One region of the Pseudoalteromonas sp. APC 3691 genome, then DNA from elsewhere that is predicted to be linked to it. Evidence: predicted binding sites of a transcription regulator. Region 1 holds the regulator's gene; each other region holds the start of a gene.
The links. Region 1 encodes MetJ, which represses methionine synthesis genes. Its sites were predicted from a motif close to TAGACGTCTAGACGTCTA; they were not measured.

Region 1 (5,910 bases):
AGTTTATGCTGATACTTTAAGTATACGTTTTATAAGATTTTGATAGACATAAAAGCACCTTAAAACTTACTTTTTAGGTGAATTTTTATTTATTAAATGTCGATATAATCCTGCAAAGTTACTGAAAAACCTCTTAAAATTAAAGGATATAGCATATAACAGGATAGACCTGATATTGCTTGGAATTTAAAAATAATAAGGGTATCGTACCCCAAGACTCCATCTCTCACTTTAACTTAAATTGCAGGATACCATCGCGTTATGTCTGACTTTCGTGAACAAGCACTACATTACCACTCACATCCCGTACCAGGTAAAATTAGCATTGAGCTTACAAAACCAGCTGAAACGGCTCATGATCTTGCACTTGCGTATAGCCCAGGTGTTGCCGAACCTGTACGTGAAATAGCTGCAGATCCTGCAAATGCTTATAAATATACTGGTAAAGGTAACATGGTTGCGGTTATTACTAATGGTACTGCAATTCTAGGCCTTGGTAATTTAGGTCCTTTAGCGTCTAAGCCCGTAATGGAAGGTAAAGCGTTATTGTTTAAACGTTTTGCAGGGCTTGATTCTATCGATATTGAAGTTAAGCACAAAACAACAGAAGACTTTATTAATACGGTTGCCAATATTGCCGACACATTCGGTGGTATTAACCTTGAAGATATTAAAGCACCAGAGTGTTTTGAAATAGAAAAAGCATTAATAGAGCGTTGTAGCATCCCTGTTTTTCATGACGATCAACACGGTACTGCCATTGTAACGGCTGCTGGTATGTTAAATGCGCTAGAAGTACAAGGTAAGTCAATTGAAGATGCAATTATTGTATGTTTAGGTGCAGGCGCTGCCGCTGTTGCGTGTATGGAGCTGTTAATTAAGTGTGGTGCACTGCGTGAACACATTTATATGCTTGACCGCAAAGGTGTTATTCATACCCGCCGCGATGACTTAAATGAATATAAACAGCTTTTTGCTAACAATACCGATAAGCGTACATTGCAAGATGTAATTGCAGATGCAGATGTATTTGTGGGTGTTTCTGGCCCTAACTTATTAGCGGCTGAAGATTTAAAGCTAATGGCTGCAAAACCAGTTGTGTTTGCATGTTCAAATCCAGATCCTGAGATTGATCCTGCACTTGCGCACGGCGCACGCAACGATTTAATCATGGCAACAGGACGCTCTGATTACCCTAACCAAGTTAATAATGTTTTATGTTTCCCGTTTATTTTCCGTGGTGCACTTGATGTACGTGCAAGCGCTATTAACGATGAAATGAAAATTGCTGCAGTAGATGCTATTCGAAGTATTGCCAAAGAGCCAGTACCTGCAGAAGTTTTAAAAGCCGCTGGTGTAGATAAACTAGAATTTGGTGCGCAGTATATTATTCCAAAACCAATGGATCCACGTTTACTGCCGCGTATAGCAAGAGCTGTTGCACTTGCTGCTATTGAGTCAGGTGTTGCACAAATTGAGCTACCTGAAAACTATATGCAGTAAATCTATACAGTAGAGCTATGCAATAAAATTTAGACATAAAAAAACCTCAATAATTACTGAGGTTTTTTTGTCTTTGTAATATTTATTCTTCGTTTAAAACGGGTACTTCTAGACCCATTTCTTGCATTATTTTTTTAACTTCTTCTGGCACTTTTTCGGCGTTATCTTTACGTAAGTCATCGTCATTTGGTAAAGGTTGGCCAGTAAAAGCATGCAAAAATGCCTCACATAGCAATTCACTATTTGTAGCATGGCGAAGGTTATTGATTTGACGACGTGTACGTTCGTCAGTTAATACCTTTAATACATTTAGCGGGATCGAAACGGTGATCTTTTTAACTTGCTCTGATTTTTTACCGTGTTCTGCGTATGGGTGAATATACTCACCATTCCATTTAGCCATAAGATGTATCGTTGCCTCAGATTATTAATTTCTCACACGGTATAAAAAGCGTGTAAATATGCGTGAAATTCTATCGATTTAAAAAAGATAGTCAAATAATAGATACAGATCTATCTTAATAAGCCTATTGTAGGTGTAAAGATAAACACACTTTTGTGAGCTAAAATGTGTTATTCGCAGAGGCCCTTTCTATTTTTAGCCATCTAGAGCTTTAAAATACTTTGACTTATCAAAACGGATAACTTACTCTTTTAGACGTCTAAACATCCAAGTTAATCAGGTGACGAATATGAGCGAAAAAAACAAAGCGACCATTGCTGTACGTAACGGCGTTGATGCTGATAAACATCATGGTGCGGTGGTACCGCCAATTTATTTATCGACTACTTATTCGTTTGCCGACTTTGATACTAAGCGTGAGTATGATTATGGTCGTAGCGGTAATCCTAATCGTGATATTTTAGCTGAGACGCTTGCTAAGCTTGAAGGTGGCGCTCGTGGCATAATTTCAGCTACAGGCATGGCTGCCGTGCATTTAGCTACTCAGCTACTTAATAGTGACGATACGTTAGTAATTCCGCATGATTGTTATGGTGGCAGCTATCGTTTATTTACATCTTTACAAAAACGCGGGCTACTAAAGCTCAAAATATTAGATTTAACAAAAGAAGAAAGCCTTCAACAAATTTTAGTAATTAAACCTAAGCTTATTTGGATAGAAACCCCAAGTAACCCAGTACTTCGTTTAACAGATATTAAAGCGGTTACCGATGTGGCTAAGCAATGCGGAGCTTTGGTTGCCGCAGATAACACGTTTTTGTCGCCGGCTTTACAAAACCCTATTAAATTTGGTGTAGATATTGTGGTGCATTCAACCACTAAATACATTAACGGACACTCAGATGTAGTAGGCGGCGCTGTTATTGCCGCAACACAAGAGTTAGGCGATGAGCTTGCTTGGTGGGCTAATAACATTGGTATTACGGGTGCGCCTTTTGATAGCTATTTAACGCTTCGTGGTTTACGTACTTTAAATGTGCGCCTAAGGCAGCATCAAGAAAATGCACTGGCAATAGCTAAGTACCTTGAAAGCTCTGAATATGTAAGCCAAGTTTACTACCCAGGTCTTGAGTCACATCCTCAACATGAGCTGGCTAAAGCACAGCAACTTGGTTTTGGTGGCATGGTTAGTTTTGATATTAAAGGCGATATAAACGACGCTGCGGCATTTTTAACTAGCCTTAAAACGTTTAGTTTAGCTGAGTCATTAGGTGGCGTAGAGAGCTTAATTTGTCACCCTGCAACTATGACGCACGCAGGTATGGAGGCAACAGCACGTTTAGAGGCGGGTGTGGGCGATACGCTTATTCGTATTTCGGTAGGTATTGAAGATATACACGATTTAGTCGCTGATTTTGAACGAGTGTTTGAACTTGTAAAACCAGGGCAAAATAAAAATGTTGGCCGTGTAGGCAAAGGAGCAGGCACTCCTGGTGGTAACGTTAAATTAAGTGCAGCCCGTCCGGCGCTTTGGTGATTAATATGGTCAATTGTGTACATAAATTTGGTGGTTCAAGCTTAAGCTCTAGTGAGCGCTATCAAAGCGTAGCTAAAATAATTATTGGGCATACTCAGACGGGCGACTGTGTTGTGGTGTCTGCTGCAGGTAAAACTACAGATACACTTGTGTCGTTGTGGCAAAGTTATCAGCAGCAAGACACGCAAGCTGTCGCTGATATTTTACTGCAGTTAAATAACCATCAAAGTGATTTAATAGAGCAGCTATTAGAAGCCGATTTAAAACGAAGTGCACTTAAAACACTAAGTATCGAACTTAGCTATATTGCAGAACTTGCTCAAGCTGAGCAGCTAAAAGAGGCTGCATTACTTGCACATGGCGAACTGTGGTCAGCACGTTTACTCGCTACTTATTTACAGCAGCTAAATATTGAGGCATGCGCTCAAGATGCACGTACTCTTTTTATCTTAAATGATGGCGAATTAATGCATGCGCAAAATGCGCAGCAATGTGGGCAGTTAATTTTGCCTAATAAAATAAATGTTGTTACTGGGTTTATTGCCGCAGATATCAAAGGCGAGACTGTAACACTTGGCCGAAATGGGAGTGACTACAGTGCAACACTACTTGCAAATTATTGCAATGCTAAGCAAGTATGTATTTGGACTGATACACAGGGGGTGTATAGCACTGATCCTCGCAAGGTACAAAAAGCGATTAAATACGGCAAAATTTGCCGTGGGCAGGCTAATTTATTAGCTCGTTTGGGTAACCCTGTATTACATGCAAAAACACTATCGCCTCTTAAAAACACAGATATTAAGCTAGCTGTTCGCAGTAGTTTTGACGTACAAGCAAGTCCAACAGATATAGTAAAAGAAGGTTCAGCGAAGAAAAAGCGCTTTATAACCACGTTGCAAAATGTTGACCTATTAATGGTTGAAGGATTAAGTGAAGGCGAGGTTGCAAGTGTTAGTCAGCTTATTCAGCATAGCCTTCATCACTTTAACCATAATGGTGAAGTGTATTTAGTAGTACCTGCAGCACAAACTTATCTGGTTATTAATTATTTTGCGGGTAGGGCAAATATTAGCGAGTCAAATTTAAACGGTTGTGCAATTGTAGCGCCTGAGCAAGACGTTAATACATTAAGCTTACAAGCATTAGATTTATTAAAACTCCACAGCATAAAACCTCGTTTTGTCCATCAAGATACTGGCTATGCTTTATTGCTTACCGATCAATTTATAGATAGTGATATACAAAGTGACTTACACGATAAGCTAATTAATAAAGGCCAAGAAATCGCAATTATAGTTGCGGGGCTTGGTAACGTTGGCGACGTTTTCATTAAACAGTTATCGGCACAATTTGAGCGTTTATCGGATGACTTTAGTATTAAATTAGTCGGTCTAATTCGCTCTAAAAAAATGCTGTTTAATGCAAGTGGTATTAATACACAGCAATGGAAAACTCAATGGCAGCATGAGGCAAATAGCTATCAATCTGCAGATTTACTGAATGCTATAAATGAGCTCGATTACGAGCATAAAATTGTAATTGATATTACCGCAAGTGAACAATTTAGCTTGTTATATCCAGACTTTGTAGATAGAAACTGTCATTTGATTAGTGCTAATAAATACGCTGGAACAGCACCGACTACTTGGTATAAAGCACTTCGTAGTAATATTACAGAACGTAATTTACATTGGCGATATAACACCAGTGTAGGCGCTGGCTTACCTATTAACTTTGCTTTGGCTGATTTGCAAAATAGTGGCGATAAAATAACACGTATAGAAGGTGTTTTCTCAGGCACGCTTTCGTGGCTATGCAGTAAATATGATGGAACAAGGCCATTTTCTGAGTTGCTACTGGAAGCTCAGAAAATGGGATTCACAGAGCCAGACCCTCGCGAAGATTTATCTGGGCGAGATATGCAGCGTAAGCTACTTATTTTAGCCCGAGAGCTAGGTGTTGAGCTTGAACTTGACGATATTAGCTTATCGGCATTGATGCCAGATGAGCTTGCGCTGGGAAGTTGGGATGACTTTTTAAATAAAAAAGCACAGCTAGACGCGTTCATCGAAGAGCATGCAGTGACAGCAAAGTCTAAAAATTCAGTACTTAGATATACGGGCTTGTTAGAAATCACACAAGGTGAAGTAATTGCTAAAGTGGGAATAGCGTATGTGCCTAATGGCGATGCGTTAGCAAACCTTACACCTGGCGATAATATTTTTGTAATTAATAGCAAATTGTATAGCGATAATGCATTAGTGATTCAGGGGCCAGGAGCGGGTAGGGAAGTGACCGCTGCGGGTGTGCACTCTGATTTATATTGGCTTGTTCAAAACTTAAAATAAACCTTTGGTTTAAACAAAAACGGCAGCTTAAATAAGCTGCCGTTTTTGTATTACATACATATTACTAAAATAGCTCTTCTTCTGTTTTAGTGTCTTCTTCAAATATATCGCTAGGC
Region 2 (5,910 bases), on a different contig from region 1:
CCCATAATGCCTTTGGCAACGTTATCTAGCGCTTTAAAGTGTCCAAGTAGTAATATAACTAAACATACACCCAGCAGCATCCAACAAAGTAAGGTTACTTCGATAACCACAGGTAAGGCGTAATGCAGTAAGCTTGCGGTAAGCAGTAATACGCCAGCGGTATTAACAACAGCGGCTACAATGTTTAAGCCAATAAAGCTGTAAAAATAAAACGGGCCTTTACTCTTATAGCCCTCCACTAGGCTATTTTTAGTCGCGAGTGTGTATTCCATACCAAAGCGAAAAAACGGATATTTTAAAACATTAACAACGAGGATAAGCCAAAATAGTTGCCAACCAAATATTGCTCCAGCTTGCGTAGAGGCAACTAGGTGAGATCCGCCAATAGCGGCTGTTGCCATGAGTATTCCAGGTCCAAGCGCACCTAGTCGAGACTTCCATACTGCTTTTATTGTGTGCATTAATTTCTCAAAATATGTGTGTTATACGCTGCTTTTATTAATTTTTTTGATTAATAAACTGCAAGAACGCATAACTTACCTAAATTACAGGCAATAAAAAAGAGCCATACGGCTCTTTTTTACAATACTTTGGAACTAAATTTTATTTAAGATCCATCTCTTGGATGATCTCGTGTGCTATTTCAGGTGTAGTGCTAACAGGCTTTTCGTGTAAGTTTGCTTTTATCTGCCCTTTTCGATGTTTTAGTGCCGCATCGAGTTTTTTAGCTGCGCTTGCAATGGCTGGGTACATAACTTCGTTTTCCCCTTTTACCGATATGCGCGTGCCTTCGTAATTAGTGCTAATTTCAGCTTGGATTTTATGATGCTCTTTTGACAAAATAATATCGAGTGCAATAAGCGATGGAAAGTGGCTCTCGATTTTTGAAAATTTTTCGTTGATGTGCTCTCTAATAGAGTCAGTAACTTCAACATGGTGACCAGAAAGATTAATTTTCATAGGGTATCCTTTTATTTGTTACCTCATAAATAGTATTGGGGGCTATTTAGATTAACACAAGGAAAAAAGAGAGATATTTGAGGTTTATTTGCGGTTTTTGGTGATTTAAATCATGCGTTGTGCAAAGTTTATGCAAAGCCCATAGTGCATGGGCTTTCAGACGTCTAGCTGTATTGATTAATCTGTGTACGAACAACAGTAGTCAGCAAAATCAGATACTTTTACTTTAAAGCTTACATTTGCATCAACATTAAACGATTCACCCGCGTTAAATGTTTTCCACTCACTTGCCCCTGGTAATAAAATATCCCATTGGCCAGCTAAAAGCTCCATGCACTCTTTTTGGTTTGTATCAAAAACAAACTCACCAGGTTGCATAAAGCCTAACGTTTTCGCTTCGCCATCACCTAAAATAACGGTACGGCTCGACACTTTTCCGTCAAAATATACATTGGCTTTTTTTACTACACTCACGTTATCGAACTTCGGCATTTTTAGCTCCTGCTATTAATTTAAGATTTTTATTTATAAATTTTATCGCACTACCTTGCCTGATAGCTTACTTTCTTGCAAGGAAAGCAGCATTGTTCAAGGTGAAGTTGCTTCATGTAAGGGCATAAAAAACCCGCAGCATGTGCGGGTTTTTCAATTACTTACTTTATTTAATCAAAGCGATTAAAAAAGCTCGTTTGCTTTGCTTACAATGTTTGCCACTGTAAAACCAAAGTGCTCAAACAGCTCACCAGCAGGTGCTGACTCACCAAAGGTAGTCATACCTACTACTGCGCCATTTAGACCTACGTACTTGTACCAGTAGTCAGCAATACCTGCTTCTACTGCTACGCGGCGTGTAACAGATGCCGGTAATACGCTTTCTTTGTACTCTGCGCTTTGATCTTCAAAGGCATCAGTACATGGCATAGATACAACACGTACCTTTTTACCTTGGCTGCGTAGCTCAGTTGCTGAATCTTGTGCTAGTTGCACTTCAGAGCCCGTCGCAATTAAAATAATTTCAGGATTGCCGTCACAGCTAAGGATGTAACCACCCTTTTTAACATCGCTTAATTGCTGTGCATCACGCGCTTGTTGCTCAAGACCTTGGCGAGTAAAGATTAACGATGTAGGACCGTCTTTACGCTCAATAGCTTGTTGCCATGCAATTGCCGACTCAACTTGGTCACATGGGCGCCAGTTGTATAAGTTAGGCGTTAAACGCATGCTTGCAATTTGCTCTACTGGTTGGTGAGTTGGACCATCTTCACCTAAACCGATTGAATCGTGCGTGTATACAAAAATGCTTGGTTGCTTCATTAATGCAGCCATACGTACGGCATTTTTTGCATATTCAACAAACATTAAGAACGTAGCACCGTAAGGAATAAAGCCTTTATGAAGGGCAATACCATTCATAATTGCCGACATACCAAACTCACGTACACCGTAGTAAATGTAGTTACCGCTTGCATCGTCGTGTGTTAAACCTTTAGAGCCATCCCAAATTGTTAAGTTTGAGCCTGCTAAATCGGCTGAGCCACCCATAAATTCTGGTAATAACGGACCAAATGCGTTTAATGCATTTTGTGATGCTTTACGAGACGCTGGGTTTGCTGGGTTTGCTTGTAATTGCTCAATGTACGCTTGAGATTTTTCAGCCCAATCGCCAGGCAGTTCGTTATTAATACGACGCTTATATTCAGCTGCAAGCTCTGGGTATGCTTTTGCGTATGCTGCAAATTTTTCGTCCCAGCTTGATTCAAGCTGCTGACCTTTTTCTTTGCTATCCCATTGTGCGTAAATATCATCAGGAATTTCGAACGCATCGCCAGTCCAACCTAAGAATTCGCGAGACGCTTTAATTTCGTCATCACCTAGTGGTGCACCGTGACAATCGTGGCTACCAGATTTATTAGGTGAGCCGTAACCAATAATTGTTTTACAACAAATTAGTGATGGTTTATCGGTAACACTTTTAGCTTCTGCAATTGCAGCACTTATAGCATCGCTGTCGTGACCATCAACACCACTAATTACATGCCAACCGTATGCTTTAAAGCGAGCTGGCGTGTCATCTGTAAACCAACCTTCTACTTCACCATCGATTGAAATGCCGTTGTCATCCCAAAATGCAACAAGTTTACCCAGACCTAATGTGCCTGCAAGTGAACCAGCTTCATGAGAAATACCTTCCATAAGGCAGCCATCGCCCATAAATGCATAGGTAAAGTGATCAACAATATCGTGACCTTCGCGGTTAAACTGTGCAGCTAGCGCTTTTTCAGCAATTGCCATACCTACGGCATTTGTGATCCCTTGACCTAATGGACCCGTAGTAGTTTCGATTCCTGGTGCATAGCCATATTCAGGGTGACCTGGTGTTTTAGAATGCATTTGACGGAAGTTTTTAATTTCGTCCAGTGGTAAGTCGTAACCACTTAGGTGCAATAGAGAATAGATAAGCATTGAACCGTGGCCGTTTGAAAGAATAAATCTGTCACGGTCAGCCCACTCTGGATTTGTTGGGTTGTGTTTTAGATAATCGCGCCATAATACTTCTGCGATATCAGCCATGCCCATAGGGGCTCCAGGGTGACCAGATTTGGCCTTTTGTACTGCGTCCATTGACAAGACGCGAATAGCATTTGCAAGTTCTTTGCGAGATGGCATGAATTCTCCTACCTTTATGTGTATTTGCGCGGGTATTTATGTGTTTGTTTATGCACCCAAGTAACTTGGGTTTGTTTATATAGACCATTCTTACTTATTGTGGGGGCTGTGTGCAATTAAAAACCCTATAAAAGTGAGGCATTATGAATATTTTTTAAGACCAAAAAGTTATTAGTAATTTTATTTAGACGTCTAGGCGTAAAAACACTATGCAAGGTGTTTTGTTTTCGATAAAATACGCCCCTTAATTTTTTAGCGCTAATACCGACGTTTGTGAAGCGCAATATTTGTGAGCAGAAATACAATGGCAAAACATTTATTTACTTCTGAATCAGTTTCTGAAGGTCATCCGGATAAAATCGCCGATCAAATCTCTGATGCGGTACTTGATGCTATCCTAGAGCAAGATTCTCATGCCCGTGTTGCGTGCGAAACTTACGTAAAAACAGGTATGGTTATGGTTGGTGGTGAAATCACTACTAGCGCATGGGTTGATATTGAAGAAATTACACGTAAAACAGTACGTGAAATTGGCTACACGCACTCAGACATGGGTTTCGATGCTGATTCATGTGCAATTTTAAACACTATTGGTAAACAGTCTCCTGACATTAACCAAGGTGTTGACCGTACTAGCCCAGAAGAACAAGGTGCTGGCGACCAAGGTCTTATGTTTGGTTACGCATGTAACGAAACAGAAGTGCTAATGCCTGCGCCAATTACTTACTCACACCGTTTAGTACAGCGCCAAGCGCAAGTACGTAAAAGCGGCGAGCTTAACTGGTTACGTCCAGATGCAAAATCTCAAGTTACTTTTGCATACGAAAATGGTAAGCCAGTAGGTATTGATGCTGTTGTACTTTCTACTCAGCACAGCGAAGACATTTCGCAAAAAGATTTAGTAGAAGCGGTGATGGAGACTATCATCAAGCCGGTACTTCCTGCAGAGCTTATTACAAGCGCGACTAAATTTTTCATTAACCCAACGGGTCGCTTTGTAATTGGCGGACCAATGGGCGATTGTGGTTTAACAGGTCGTAAAATCATCGTTGATACATACGGTGGTATGGCTCGTCACGGTGGTGGTGCTTTCTCTGGTAAAGATCCATCAAAAGTTGACCGCTCAGCTGCATACGCTGCACGTTACGTTGCTAAAAACGTAGTTGCGGCTGGCCTTGCTGATAAATGTGAATTACAAGTTTCTTACGCAATCGGTGTTGCAGAGCCTACATCTATCAGCGTTGAAACATTTGGTACAAGCAAGCTAGAAGAAAGCCGTTTAATCGAGCTTATTCGTGAACACTTTGACCTACGCCCTTACGGCTTAATTCAAATGCTTGATTTAGAGCGCCCTATCTACCTGCCTACAGCGGCTTACGGCCACTTTGGTCGTGACGAATTCCCTTGGGAACGTACAGATAAAGCAGACGCACTTCGCGCAGCTGCTGGCCTTTGATTGGCTAAGTAAATATAAAAAAAGCGCCAATTGGCGCTTTTTTTATATGTAAACTAATTGAGCAAAAGCAGCTTTAAAAGCTACTTTTAAATCTATTAATCCATTCCTTTAGTAAGTAACTGCCACGCTGTAGCCATATACTTATTATAAGCTTGCTCTGTTGCTACATCAATTGGTTCAAAAGGCTGCGGCTTAAGTGGTACTAAGTTAATCCGATCCTCTGGTTGAACTTTTTGATACTCATACATTGACGAAAAATCACCACGCCAAAGCTGTTCTGGTTTACGCACAGTTTGAAAACCAAATACAGTACGATCTTTAGGTTGATTTAATAGCGACTGGCCCATGCTATAAAATGTCGTATTTTGCGGTGCTATTAAGTTTAATAATGTAGGTGCAATATCCATATGGCTCGCTAATTGATCGCTCGATACCCAGTTTGGATTTACACCTTTACCATAAATAACAAGCGGTACATGTGTTAGTTCATATAGATCAGGGCGATGATGTAAATAACGGCGACTATAGTGATCACCTGTAATTACAAATAATGCATCTGGGTAGCGCTGCTCCATTTTACGAACAAATTGACCAAGCATTTTATCGGCATACCATAAATGCCCTAATACGTAAGGGTCTAATAAGTCATCATCTAAAGCTTGAATTTCCTTTGGATAGTCAGCAACTGATTTTAAAGGATACCCATACTTATCTAAATCTAAGTTAAATGGCCCGTGATAACTCCCACTCATGATTAAGTTAAAACTTTTTTCATCTGTTTTAGTATCGACTAAATCAAATAACTGACCATCATCAATTCCCCACAC
Region 3 (5,910 bases), on a different contig from region 1:
TGTGCATCACCTTCAAAATCTTGGTCAACACCGGCCATAATACGCAGTAACGTAGATTTACCAGAACCGTTTAAACCAAGCACACCAATTTTAGCGCCAGGAAAAAAGTGCAACGAAATATCTTTTAAGATAGTGCGCTTAGGTGGCACAACCTTAGATACTCGACTCATCGAGAATATAAATTTATCAGGTAAAACCATGGAGGAAAGCCTTCAAATAATAATAAAAATTTCAATGTTGTATTGTAGTGGCTGACGGGTGAAACAGTCAACGAATGCTGTATAGAACAATACACTTACCTAAGCGGTACTTTGTTTTGATTGCTCGTTAAAAACACTACTATTACAGGATTTCTATTGTGTAAAATTCTGTAATCTATTGTTTTATATTGTTCAAATACATTTCATTTTTAACAAAAGTGGTACAGTATATTTACAAGCTGTAAAGTATAAGCAAGTTATATAGGCAGGCCACACTTAGTTTATTGTTAAACATCACATTATTAAATATTACAAAGGTTTAAAGGAATGAACATGAAAATAGTTACAAGGTTAGGGGCATTACTTTTAGGTTTATACTCATTTTCGAGCCAAGCAGACATACTCCACGTAAATGGTTATTACCAAGGAATAGGGATAGGGTCTACGCAAATTGATGTATACGAGAGTGATAGCATACAGTTTACAACGCTTTACGGCCGGTTTGGATATCAGTTTTCGCGTTACTTTGCATTAGAAGGGCGTATAGGTTTTGGGTTAAATGATGAGTCAACGCCTCTAAACGGAATTGTTTACACTCAGAACCCACAGGACGGTTCGCTGAGTTCAGAATTCATTAAGAGCGAAATCGATTCAAGCCTTGATTTGCAAACAAGTATATTTGTAAAAGCTAATTATCCAATTTCATCTCGAGCTGATATGTTTTTATTTGGTGGCTATGGTAGAAATAAATTAAGTTACAATGAAGGCGCTTAAAAAACCTTGCAGAATCAATAACTGGTACAGATACAAATTCTACGCTAATAACTGAGCAAAACTACGATGAAGGCGGCGTAACGTACGGAACCGGCATTGACTTTAGGCTAACTCAACGCTGGCAAGTAAGTGCTGAATACCAATATTTTGATACAAATGAAGGCGATATTTACGCTCTTAATTTATCTGTAAATTATCGTTTTTAATTATAATAGCGCTACTGATTTTAGTAGCGCTATTTCAATTCACTAAAACAAAGTACTTCAATATAAATGCATTCCCTCTCATCTATAACTTTTAGTAAATCTTAAAAAAATCATGAATAAATTTCATTTAGACATCTATACATCTAGAGGTTGATATTTTTTACTTTCAGTTCATAATTAACTTTCGGTTTTTATGAGCAGGAGTAAAAATATGCCAATTACAGTAAAAGACGAGTTGCCGGCAATTGCACGTTTACGTCAAGAAAACGTATTTGTAATGCCAAAAACACGTGCAAAAACGCAAGAAATACGCCCAATGCGTTTGGCTATTTTAAACTTAATGCCTAATAAAGTAGAAACCGAAGTTCAGTTTATTCGTTTGCTTGCCAACTCGCCTTTGCAAGTTAACGTAGAGCTACTGCGCCTCGACACTCACCGCAGTAGCAGTAATTCAGAAGAGCACCTTGATACCTTTTATCGTTATTTTTCTGAGGTTAAAGACAACAATTACGATGCGTTAATTGTAACTGGCGCGCCACTTGCCCATTTAGAATACGACGATGTAGCGTATTGGGATGAGCTAAAAGTCATTATTGATTGGGCTGAGCAACACGTTACCTCTACGTTATTTTCGTGTTGGGCAGCACATGCAGCGTTATATCACCGTTACAATTTAAAGCGCGATTTAAAAGACGATAAACTGTGTGGCGTATTTACCCACCAATGTTATTTTGATCACGGTGCACTGACTCGCGGATTCGACGACACCTTTTTGGTACCGCACTCACGCTACGGCCACATTGATATAAATAAAATAAACGCCTGTGATGAGCTAGTTGTACTGGCAGGTTCTGAGCGAGTAGGGGCTTACTTACTTAAAAATAAATCGGGTAGCCAAGTGTTTATAACCGGCCACCCAGAGTACGACGCCGACTCGCTAAAAGCAGAATACGAGCGCGATTGTAAAAAAAGCCCTAATGCACCAAAACCCGAAAATTACTTTCCGGATGACGATGCAACCAAACAACCTTCAAAAACGTGGCAAAGCCATGCTTTTTTACTTTTTTCGAACTGGTTAAATTACTACGTGTACCAAACCACACCGTATGATATTAATTTAGTTAGCCAAGACGTGAGGACTAACAACTATGCCGAATAACGCGCCTACAAATAATAAGCAAGCCGAAATAAGTGCCGCATTAAAAGAACGCATTTTAATTTTAGATGGCGCAATGGGCACCATGATCCAAGATCATAAGCTAGAAGAAGAAGACTATCGCGGAGAGCGTTTTAAAGACTGGCATGTATTAATTAAAGGTAATAACGATTTATTAAGCCTAACCAAGCCCGACTTAATCACTGATATTCATCGTGGTTTTTTATCAGCGGGCGCCGATATTATCGAAACCAACACGTTTAACTCGACCACTATTTCGATGGAAGATTACGACATGGCAAACCTAAGCCGTGAAATAAACCTAGAGTCGGCTAAATTAGCACGCGCAATTTGCGATGAATTTACGGCTAAAACGCCAGAAAAACCGCGCTATGTAGCCGGTGTTTTAGGGCCGACATCTAAAACGTGTTCAATTTCGCCAGACGTAAACGATCCGGGTTACCGAAACGTTACTTTTGATAAGCTAGTTACTGCGTATGTAGAGTCTACCCTTGCATTAATGGAAGGCGGCGCCGATTTAATACTAATCGAAACTATATTCGACACGCTTAATGCAAAAGCCGCCTCGTTTGGTGTAGAAGAAGCCTTTGAACAAGCAGGGCGCACATTACCAGTTATGATCTCGGGCACTATTACTGACGCTTCTGGCCGTACGCTTTCTGGGCAAACAACCGAAGCATTTTATAACTCTATTCGCCATATTAAGCCTATTTCGATTGGTTTAAACTGCGCGCTTGGCCCTGATTTACTGCGCCAATATGTAGAAGAGCTTTCGCGCGTGTGCGAAACCTTTACATCGGTACACCCTAATGCGGGCTTGCCTAATGAGTTTGGTGAATACGACTTAGAAGCGCCTGAAATGGCAGCCGAAATTATCGATTGGGGTAAATCGGGCTTTATTAATATAGTAGGTGGATGTTGTGGCACCACGCCTGCGCATATTCGTGCTTTTGCAAAAGGTCTAGCGGGCGTTAAACCACGCCAATTGCCAGAGCTTGAAGTACGCATGCGTTTATCAGGCCTTGAAGCCTGTAACTTAAATTAAGGAGCCAACATGACCCAACAAATAGCAGTATTTACCAATGTTGGTGAGCGTACCAATGTAACTGGTTCGGCTATGTTTAAACGCCTAATCATGGAAGAAGATTTTGAAGCAGCGTTAACAGTTGCACGTGAACAAGTAGAAAACGGCGCACAGGTTATTGATATAAACATGGACGAAGCCATGTTGGATTCAAAAGCCGCCATGGTTAAGTTTTTAAACTTAATAGCCTCAGAGCCTGATATTTCACGCGTACCAATTATGGTCGACTCCTCAAAGTGGGAAGTAATAGAAGCCGGCTTAAAGTGTATTCAAGGCAAGGCAATTGTTAACTCAATATCGTTAAAAGAGGGCGAAGAGCCGTTTATTCGCCAAGCTAAAATAATAAAACGCTTTGGTGCAGCCGCTGTTGTAATGGCGTTTGATACCGACGGGCAAGCCGACACGGCAGACCGTAAGTTCGCAATATGTGCGCGCAGTTATAAAATATTGGTAGAAGACATTGGCTTTGCGCCAGAAGATATTATTTTCGACCCTAATATATTTGCCGTAGCCACAGGGATAGAAGAGCACGACAACTACGCCGTAGAATTTATTGAAGGTACACGCCGCATTAAGCAAAATTTGCCGCACTGTAAAGTGTCGGGCGGTGTATCAAATGTATCGTTTTCGTTTAGAGGTAATAACCCCGTACGTGAAGCCATTCACTCGGTGTTTTTATATCACGCCATAAAAGCGGGTATGGATATGGGCATTGTAAATGCAGGGCAACTCGCCGTTTACGACGACATCCCAGAAGAGCTTCGTAAAGCCGTTGAAGACGTAATACTTAACACAGACCCAGGTGCAGGCGAGCGTTTAGTAGAGCTTGCACCAAAATACTCTGGTATGGCACAAGCCGAGCGAGTAGAAGATTTAGAATGGCGCACATGGCCTGTTGAAAAACGCCTTGAGCACGCGCTTGTAAAAGGCATTACTACCTTTATAGATGAAGATACCGAAGAGTGCCGCGCTGCTGCCGATAAACCTATTCACGTAATTGAAGGGCCGTTAATGGATGGCATGAACGTAGTAGGGGATTTATTTGGCGCAGGTAAAATGTTTTTACCACAAGTGGTTAAATCGGCGCGCGTAATGAAACGAGCCGTAGCCTACTTAGACCCATTTATTGAAGCCGAAAAAGAAGAAGGTGCAACTAACGGTAAAATAGTGATGGCGACCGTAAAAGGTGACGTACACGACATAGGTAAAAATATTGTGGGTGTTGTACTGCAATGTAATAACTATGAAGTAATCGACTTAGGTGTAATGGTACCGGCTGATAAAATACTGCAAACCGCCATCGACGAAAAAGCTGATATTATTGGATTATCGGGCTTAATTACCCCATCGCTTGACGAAATGGTACACGTAGCAAAAGAAATGAAACGCCGTGGCTTTGAACTGCCGCTGTTAATTGGTGGTGCAACTACTTCTAAAGCGCACACCGCAGTAAAAATTGAGCCGCAATATGACAAAGGCGTAGTGTATGTAAGTAATGCCAGCCGTGCGGTAGGTGTAGTATCTAATTTATTATCAAAAGAGCATAAGCCTGGTTTTTTAGAAAAAACCCAAGCTGAATATGTAAAAGTACGCGAGCAACAAGCGCGTAAAAAACCTCGCTCTAAGCCTGTTACAATCCAGCGCGCACGCGATAACGCAGCACAACTCGATTGGGATAACTACACGCCACCAGTGCCTAAAAAGCTCGGCGTGATCGAGTTTAAAAACGTATCCATTGCCACTTTGCGTAAATACATAGATTGGACGCCATACTTTATGACGTGGTCAATCGCCGGTAAATACCCGCGCATAATGACCGACGAAGTAGTAGGCGAGCAAGCGCAAAGCTTATTTAAAGACGCTAACGATATGTTAGATGACCTTGAAAAAGCAGGTAGTTTGCAACCACTTGGCGTAATTGGTTTATTCCCTGCTAACCGCGTAGGGGACGACATAGAAATATACACCGACGAAACACGCAAAGAGTTATTAACGACCTCATGCCATTTACGTCAGCAAACCGAAAAAACCGACTTTGCTAACTACTGCCTAGCCGACTACATAGCACCCAAAGGCACACCAGACTATTTTGGCGCATTTGCAGTAACGGGTGGCCTAGAAGAAGACGACTTAGCAAATGCGTTTGACGCACAGCAAGACGATTACAACAAAATAATGATTAAAGCGGTTGCCGACAGGCTCGCAGAAGCGTTTGCAGAATACTTACACGAAAAAGTACGTAAAGAGTATTGGGGTTTTGCACCAGACGAAAACCTAGCAAACGATGAGCTAATACGCGAAAACTACCAAGGTATTCGCCCAGCGCCAGGTTACCCTGCGTGCCCAGAGCACACCGAAAAAAAGAAAATTTGGCAGTTGCTCGATACCGAAAAACGCATTGGTATGCAGCTAACTAGCTCGTACGCTATGTGGCCAGGTGCTGCTGTTTCAGGTTGGTACTTCTCACAC

Region 2: the regulator MetJ is predicted to act here: its motif matches at 3,813-3,830, upstream of metK (methionine adenosyltransferase).
Region 3: the regulator MetJ is predicted to act here: its motif matches at 1,309-1,326, upstream of metA (homoserine O-succinyltransferase).

The regions. Positions count from the first base shown of each region.
Region 1 covers NZ_JASDCB010000034.1:26,190-32,099, forward strand. The annotation lists gene QL998_RS12110 (malic enzyme-like NAD(P)-binding protein) at 262-1,503, shown strand; gene metJ (met regulon transcriptional regulator MetJ) at 1,586-1,906, opposite strand; gene metB (cystathionine gamma-synthase) at 2,196-3,443, shown strand; gene metL (bifunctional aspartate kinase/homoserine dehydrogenase II) at 3,449-5,794, shown strand; gene QL998_RS12130 (PBP1A family penicillin-binding protein) at 5,859-5,910, opposite strand, start outside.
Region 2 covers NZ_JASDCB010000037.1:12,905-18,814, forward strand. The annotation lists gene QL998_RS12615 (divalent metal cation transporter) at 1-401, opposite strand, end outside; gene raiA (ribosome-associated translation inhibitor RaiA) at 604-960, opposite strand; gene QL998_RS12625 (pyrimidine/purine nucleoside phosphorylase) at 1,138-1,452, opposite strand; gene tkt (transketolase) at 1,636-3,627, opposite strand; gene metK (methionine adenosyltransferase) at 3,932-5,083, shown strand; gene QL998_RS12640 (alkaline phosphatase family protein) at 5,179-5,910, opposite strand, start outside.
Region 3 covers NZ_JASDCB010000019.1:14,277-20,186, reverse strand. The annotation lists gene ettA (energy-dependent translational throttle protein EttA) at 1-200, opposite strand, end outside; gene QL998_RS08305 (outer membrane beta-barrel protein) at 534-974, shown strand; gene QL998_RS08300 (outer membrane beta-barrel protein) at 992-1,180, shown strand; gene metA (homoserine O-succinyltransferase) at 1,392-2,339, shown strand; gene QL998_RS08290 (homocysteine S-methyltransferase family protein) at 2,329-3,402, shown strand; gene metH (methionine synthase) at 3,412-5,910, shown strand, end outside.